2 linked regions of the Leptothrix cholodnii SP-6 genome follow. The main gene of each other region encodes a partner of the protein of the gene in region 2 in a complex. Links are inferred from orthologs where the notes say so. Each region holds a gene or a part of one and is shown on either strand. Other genes may lie near its edges.

Evidence for each region. The genes of interacting proteins can lie anywhere in the genome.
Region 1: the proteins of LCHO_RS02880 (region 2) and dapF are in contact, whole or in part, in a solved structure (PDB 5YGU), measured with the Escherichia coli proteins. The link is inferred for Leptothrix cholodnii SP-6 from one-to-one orthologs.

The regions. Positions count from the first base shown.
Region 1 is NC_010524.1:130,710-134,224, reverse strand. Bases 123-2,966 are described here. They hold dapF (diaminopimelate epimerase), read right to left. Parts: upstream 2,070-2,966; coding sequence 1,176-2,069; downstream 123-1,175. Other genes in these bases: LCHO_RS00640 (LpxL/LpxP family acyltransferase), read right to left, coding at 2,124-2,966; LCHO_RS00650 (DUF484 family protein), read right to left, coding at 386-1,066; LCHO_RS00655 (tyrosine recombinase XerC), read right to left, coding at 123-389. Outside these bases: more of LCHO_RS00655, read right to left, coding at 1-122; more of LCHO_RS00640, read right to left, coding at 2,967-3,008; LCHO_RS00635 (lysophospholipid acyltransferase family protein), read right to left, coding at 3,005-3,515. UniProt on the Escherichia coli protein: Involved in the succinylase branch of the L-lysine biosynthesis and in the biosynthesis of the pentapeptide incorporated in the peptidoglycan moiety. Catalyzes the stereoinversion of LL-2,6-diaminopimelate (L,L-DAP) to meso-diaminopimelate (meso-DAP).
Region 2 is NC_010524.1:621,205-624,629, reverse strand. Bases 333-3,086 are described here. They hold LCHO_RS02880 (RNA pyrophosphohydrolase), read left to right. Parts: upstream 333-1,280; coding sequence 1,281-1,892; downstream 1,893-3,086. Other genes in these bases: LCHO_RS02875 (DMT family transporter), read right to left, coding at 1,898-2,872; LCHO_RS02885 (proline--tRNA ligase), read right to left, coding at 333-1,178. Also shown: more of LCHO_RS02885, read right to left, coding at 1-332; LCHO_RS02870 (TRAFs-binding domain-containing protein), read right to left, coding at 3,350-3,425. UniProt on the Escherichia coli protein: Master regulator of 5'-end-dependent mRNA decay.

The sequences.
Region 1 (3,515 bases), 490 kb from region 2 along the record:
TCGTGGTGATCGGCCAGCACGACGGCCTCGTCGACCGCCAGCGCCTTCGGCAGCGGCCGGCCGGCCTTGGGCGGACGCAGGCCGTCGACCGGGTTGGCGCTGACCTGCCCCTCGCGGCCGAGCCAGCGGTAGAGCCCGCGCCAGGCCGCCAGGTGGATGGCGATGCTGCGCGGGCCCAGCCCCTGGCCGTGCAGCATCGCGGCCCAGCGCCGCACGTGCGGCGGGCGCACCTGGGTGAGCGCGAGCTGCTGCTCGGCCGCGGCGTGTTCGAGGCGCAGCAGCGCGGCGCCATACATCGTCAGCGTGCGCGGCGCGAGCCGGCGCTGCACCTGCAGGTGCTGCAGGAAGGCGATGCTGGTATCGCCGAGCGGGGCCGCCTCGGACGTCACTCGTCGCGTGGCAGCAGGCGTGCGAGAGCGGCGCTGGCGATCTCGCCCAGGCGCACCAGGAACTCGGTGCCCATCTCGGCGCTGTAGCGGGTCGGGTCGGGCGAGGCCAGCACCAGCAGGCCGAAGGCCGGGCTGCTGGCGAGGCGGCGGATCGGGATCAGGGCCAGCGACGCCACGGTCTGCGGCGCCTCGAGCCAGTGCACCGGCTCGAAGGCCGCGTTGGCGCCGCAATAGGGCGTCGACAGGCCGGCGGTGAAGCTGCGCACCTCGTCGCTGACGTCGCTGGCGAAGGCGGCGCCCGCAAAGGCCGGCGCCAGGTCCCACAGGCGCAGCGCGGCCTGCGGGATCTGGAACTGCTCCTGCAGGTCGAGCACCAGCATGTCGGGCAGGTCGCGGGCGTCTTCGACCAGCATCAGCGCGCGGGTCCACTGGTGCAGGCGGTCGGTCAGCGCGGCGTTTTCCTGGCCGTGGCGGATCATGTCCATGATGCGGCGCTCGAGCCCGCGGATGCGCTCGCGCAGCATCTCCATCTGGCGCTGCTGCAGCGAGACCGCGCGCTGGCCGTGCGGATTGGCCAGCTCGACGCTGGCCAGCAGCTGCGCGTGGCGCTCGAAGAAGCCCGGCGTGTTGGCCAGGTAGTTGGCGATGTCGCCTTCGGTGATGCCTTGAATGGTCATGTCGGCCCCTCGTCCGATGGGTCCATCGGCCGATCCCCCGGGGGGATGCGGGCCGGCTTGGGAGCGGCCCGGCGCGCGGCCCGCTCGTCGTTGGATGTGGCGCCTGCCTTCATTGAACCGAGGTGGTCGGCAGGTCGATGTCGCCGGTGAAGACGGTCTGTGCCGGACCGGTCATCAGCACCGGGTGGCCCAGGCCGGCCCAGGCGATGGTGAGCAGGCCGCCGCGGGTCTGCACGTCGACCTCGGGGTCGAGCCAGCCCAGCCGGATGCCGGCCACCACGGCGGCGCAGGCGCCGGTGCCGCAGGCGAGCGTTTCGCCGGCGCCGCGCTCGAACACGCGCAGGCGCACCTCGCGGCGCGACATCACCTGCATGAAACCGGCGTTGACGTGGCGCGGGAAGCGCGCATGGGTCTCGACGCGCGGGCCGATCTCGGCCACCGGCGCGGTGTCGACGTCGTGCACGCGCTGCACGGCGTGCGGGTTGCCCATCGACAGCACCGCCACGTCGACCGACGGCAGGCTGGCGCCGGGCAGTTGCAGCGGCCACAGCTCGAAGCCGTTGCCGTGGCCGTTGTGCGGCCGCGCACTCAGGCCGGCGGAGTCGAACGGGATCAGCGCGTGCTCGAAGATCGGCTGGTTCATGTCGACGGTGACGCGGCCGTCGGCCTCGACGTGCAGCTCGATCAGGCTGTTGACGGTCTCGACCTTGACGCGCACCTGCTGGCTCAGGCCGTTGTCGCGCACGAAGCGCGCGAAGCAGCGTGCGCCGTTGCCGCACTGCTCGACCTCGTCGCCGCTGCCGCCGTTGAAGATGCGGTACCGGAAATCGACGCCCGGGGTGGTGCTGCGCTCGACCACCAGGATCTGGTCGGCGCCGACGCCGAAGCGCCGATCGCCCAGGAACCGGTAGTCGGCTGCGCTCAGCGCCAGCGGCGCGCGGGTGGCGTCGAGCACGACGAAGTCGTTGCCCGCGCCCTGCATCTTGGTGAAGTGCAATCGCATGGGCGCGATTATCAGCCTGGGTTGGCGGTGGGGATTACCGATTGCACGCGTGTTTCAGTAGAAGCCCGGCTCACCCGGCGGGCGGGTCTTGAAGCGCTTGTGGACCCACAGGTACTGCGCCGGATTGCGGCGGATCTCGCTCTCGATCCAGCGGTTCATGCGGGCGGTGTCGGCCTCGGCGTCGGCGCTCGGGAAGTCGTTCCAGGCCGGCAGGAAACGCACCCGGTAGCCCTCGCCGCCGGGCAGCAGTTCGGCCACCACCGGCTGCACCACCATGTCGAGCGCGCGCGCCATGCGCGAAGGCGCCAGCAGCGTCGCCGCCGGCACGCCGAAGAAGGGCACGAAGGCGGCGTCACGCGCGCCGAAGTCCATGTCGGGCAGGTTGAAGAAGGCGTCGCCGCGCTTGATGGCGCGGATCAGCGGCTTGGCGCTGTCGCTGCGCGGGAAGACCTCGCCGCCACCGAAACGCAGCCGGCCGCGGCGCATCGCGGCGTCGAAGACCGGGTTGCTCTGGGTCTGGTAGATCGAGCCGACCCGGCGGGTCTGGAACAGCTGGGTCGCCGTGCCCGCGACGTCGAGCGCCAGGAAATGCGGCACCAGCCACATCACCGGCCGCGCGCTGCGTTCGGCCAGGCCGACGTCGCCCTCGACCTGGATCAGGCTGCGCAGCCGCTCGGGCGATGCGTACCAGAGCAGGCCGCGCTCGAGCAGGCTGCGGCCGAGCCAGCCGAAGTGCTCGCGGGCGATGCGCTCGCGTTCGGCCTCGCCGAGTTCGGGCAGGCACAGCGCCAGGTTGCGCAGCGCCACCTTGCGGCGCGCGCTGGCCAGGTGCCAGAACAGCCAGCCCAGGCCACGGCCGAGCGCCGCCTGCAGGCGCAGCGGCAGGCGCTGCAGCAGCTTGAGCAGGCCGAGCAGGACGTTTGCGGAGAAATCGCTCATGGGTTGCCCCCAGCCTGCGGCGCATCGCTCGCCGCCTCGGCCTGACGGGGATTCTTGTAGCGGTGGTAGCCCCACAGATACTGGCCCGGCAGGCCGAGGATCAGGCGTTCCATCGCGCGGTTGACGAGGGTGGCCGCGGCGATGGCCACCGCGTTGGGATCGGTGCTCGTGTCGACCGGCGGGGCGCCGGGCGTGCCCGGCATCGGCTCGGTCGGGGGGTCGACGCGGATCACGTAGCCGCGCGCGTCCGGCAGCCGCTCGCAGACCACCGGCAGCCAGGCTGCGCCGGTCTGCTGCACCAGCCGTGCGGCCAGCGTCATGGTGTAGGCCGGCCGGCCGAAGAACGGCGCCCACACGCCCATGCCTTCGGGCGGCACCTGGTCGGGCAGCAGGCCGATCGTGCCGCCGTTGCGCAGCGCGCGGATCATCTGCCGCACGCCCGACAGCGTGGCCGGCGCGGTCAGCAGGCCGGGGCGGTTGCGCGAGCCGGCCACCAGATCGCGCAGC
Region 2 (3,425 bases):
ACCGCGTCGGGCTCGGGCAGGTCGCGGCCCCAGTTGATGCCGGTGAGGTGGAAGTCGATCTCGTTGGCGCCGCAGATGAAATCGGCCATCTGCGCCACCGTGCGGTCGGCGATCACCTTGACCGGCTTCTTCAGGCCGATCGGGCCCAGGTAACCCGGCTTGCAGCCGAAGTGCGACTCGATCTCGGCCACGGTCGCAAAGCGGAAGCCGGCTTTCAGGCCGTCGACCTTGCCGACCTTGACCTCGTTCATGTCGTGGTCGCCACGCACCAGCAGCAGCCAGACGGTGGTCTTGGCGACGTCACCGGCTTCGTTGAGTTCGTCGGTGGCGAGCACCAGCGACTTGACCGTGCGCGCCAGCGGCAGGTTCAGCAGCTGGGCCACGTCGGCACAGGTGCTCTTGCCCGGCGTGGGCGTCTTGGCCATCGACTCGGTGGCCGCGCCGCGCTCGGCGATCAGCGACACGGCTTCGGCCAGCTCGATGTTGGCGGCGTAGTCGCTGGTCGGGCAGTAGACGATCGCGTCCTCACCGGTGTCGGCGATGACCTGGAACTCGTGCGACAGGTCGCCGCCGATCGCGCCGGTGTCGGCCGCCACGGCGCGGTACTGCAGGCCGAAGCGGTCGAAGATGCGCTTGTAGGCCGCAAACATCGCGTCGTAGCTCCTGGCTGCGCTGGCGGCGTCACGGTCGAAGGAATACGCGTCCTTCATCGTGAACTCGCGCCCGCGCATGATGCCGAAGCGCGGCCGGCGCTCGTCGCGGAACTTGGTCTGGATGTGATAGAAATTCTTCGGCAGCTGCTTGTAGCTGCGCAGCTCCTGGCGGGCGATGTCGGTGACGACCTCTTCGCTGGTCGGCTGGATGATGAAGTCGCGGTCGTGGCGATCCTTGACGCGCAGCAGCTCGGGGCCCATCTTGTCGAAGCGGCCGGTTTCCTGCCAGAGCTCGGCCGGCTGCACCACCGGCATCAGCAGCTCGACGGCGCCGGCGCGGTTCATCTCCTCGCGGATGATGGCCTCGACCTTGCGGATCACCCGCAGGCCCATCGGCATGTAGTTGTAGATACCGGCACCGAGCCGTTTGATCATTCCCGCGCGCATCATCAGTTGATGGCTTTTGACTTCGGCGTCGGCGGGCGCTTCCTTCAGCGTGGCGATGAAGAACTGGGAGGCTTTCATGGGGGTCCGGGTCTGCACACCGCCCCGCTCAGGATATTGCCGGGGTTGCGCCGCACTGGGCCGGTGCAATAATGACTTCAACTTGAAAATTGAGGTCTGATTATGCTCGACCGTGAAGGCTTCCGGCCCAACGTCGGCATCATCCTGCTCAACCAGCGGAGCGAGGTGTTCTGGGGCAAACGCATCCGGACGCACTCCTGGCAGTTTCCGCAGGGCGGCATCAAACATGGTGAATCGCCAGAGCAGGCGATGTTTCGCGAGCTCCACGAAGAAGTGGGCTTGTTCCCCGATCACGTTCGCATCATTGCGCGCACCCGCGACTGGCTGCGTTACGAGGTACCCGACCACTTCATACGCCGCGACGCACGCGGCCACTACAAGGGCCAGAAGCAGATCTGGTTCCTGCTGCAGCTCACCGGTCGTGACTCCGACATGAACCTGCGCGCCACCGATCACCCCGAGTTCGACGCCTGGCGCTGGCACGACTACTGGGTACCGCTGGAAGTGGTGATCGAGTTCAAGCGCAACGTCTATCAGATGGCGTTGACCGAACTCGCGCGCTACGTGCCGCGGCCCAACCACCACAACCGCTACCTGCGCAGCGGCATGCGGGCGCACCGGCGCGACGAGGGCAGCGAGCACAACGACCACCTCGACCCGACCGGCCCGCACGATGCCGGGGCTTCCGTTTCGGAGCCCAAGCAGGCCGAATAGATCGCTCAGCTGCGCCGGTTCAGCAGGCTCAAGCCGACACCCACGCCACCGAGTCCCAGCAGCAAGGCGGCCGTGACCGGCTCGCCCAGCAATCCACCGGCGAACAGCGTGCCGAACACCGGCGACAGGAACACGAAGGCCTGCACCTTGGTGGCCGCGTAGCGCGTCAGCAGCCAGAACCACAGCAGGTAGCTGGCGAAGGTGACGATCACCGCCTGATAGAACAGCGAGCCCCAGGCCAGCAGACTCCACTGCCCGGACTGCGCGAAGGCATCGGTGTGGCCGGCCACCATGGCGGCCAGAGGCGACAGCAGCGCGGCCACGCCGAGCTGATAGGCCAGCGTCAGCTCCGAGCGCGCACTGCGCAGCGACGACAGCCGGATCACCACCGTCGTCAGCCCCCACAACACGGCGCCCAGCAGGATCAGCGCGTCGCCCAGCCACGAGCCGCCGCTGCCGGCGTCGCCGAAGGCCAGCGCGATGGACGCGAACGCCAGCACCAGCCCGGCGATCTGCAGCGGCCGCAGGCGTTCGGCCGGCAGCATGGCGGCCAGGACGATCGCGACGATGAACGGCGAGGTGTTGATGAACACCACCGCGCGGGCGGCGGTGGTGAACTGCAGGCCGACGAAGACGCAGCCGAACTCCAGCGCGAACAGCAGGCCGCACAACAGGCCGGGCCACAAGGTGCCGTCACGCGGCGACCAGCCGACGCCACGCATGCGCATCCAGGCCAGCACCAGCAGGAAGGCCACGATGCTGCGCACCGACAGCTGGGCGAGCGACGGCACCTCGGGCATCGCCGCCTTGATCGCCACCTGGTTCAGGCCCCACAGCACGCAGCACAGCAGGAGCAGCAGCACGGCTCGGCCGTCGAGGTGGCTGGCGCGCACGCGCTCGGTGGCCTCGGCCGTGATCGGGCCTGCTGAAGGCAAAACGCCGCTGGCCACGGTGGCTTGGTGGGACAGGTCTTGGCTCATGGGGGCGCGATGGTAGTTCGACCGTCGTGCGATGGCGCACGCCCCGACGACAGCACGGCCGCCCGTGATCCCGGTGGTTCAGCCGGTGTCAATGAAAAGTGTGAAGCAAGCCGATAGGCCGGATTCTGTGCAGCAGACGATCCCGAAAGACCCCCCGCCGTGACCGCCATTCCTCTGGGCCGGGGGTCGCCCACCCGGCTCGATGCCACCTACCCGCCAGCTCAGCGAGCCGCTTCAATGCTGGCCTATTTGGTGTTGCTGCGCGTAGAGATTGCCCGTTTCACCCGGACTGAACCGGCTCGTCTCTGTTGCTCTGATCCGCACCTCGCGGTGGAGAGGTGTTACCTCCTACGCTGCTCTGTGCAGTCCGGACCTTCCTCCAGTGCCACCTTTCGGATCCGGCACCAGCGGCGGTCTGGCTTGCTTCACGGCGCGGATTGTCCCACGCGCGCCGGGGCAGGCCGGCGCGCACCCCGCTCAGCGGGCGTGCATCGCCGCGATCAGCGTATTGATCGCCAGTCCCTCGTTGGCCGCGTAGGTGCCGGGCTGGCCG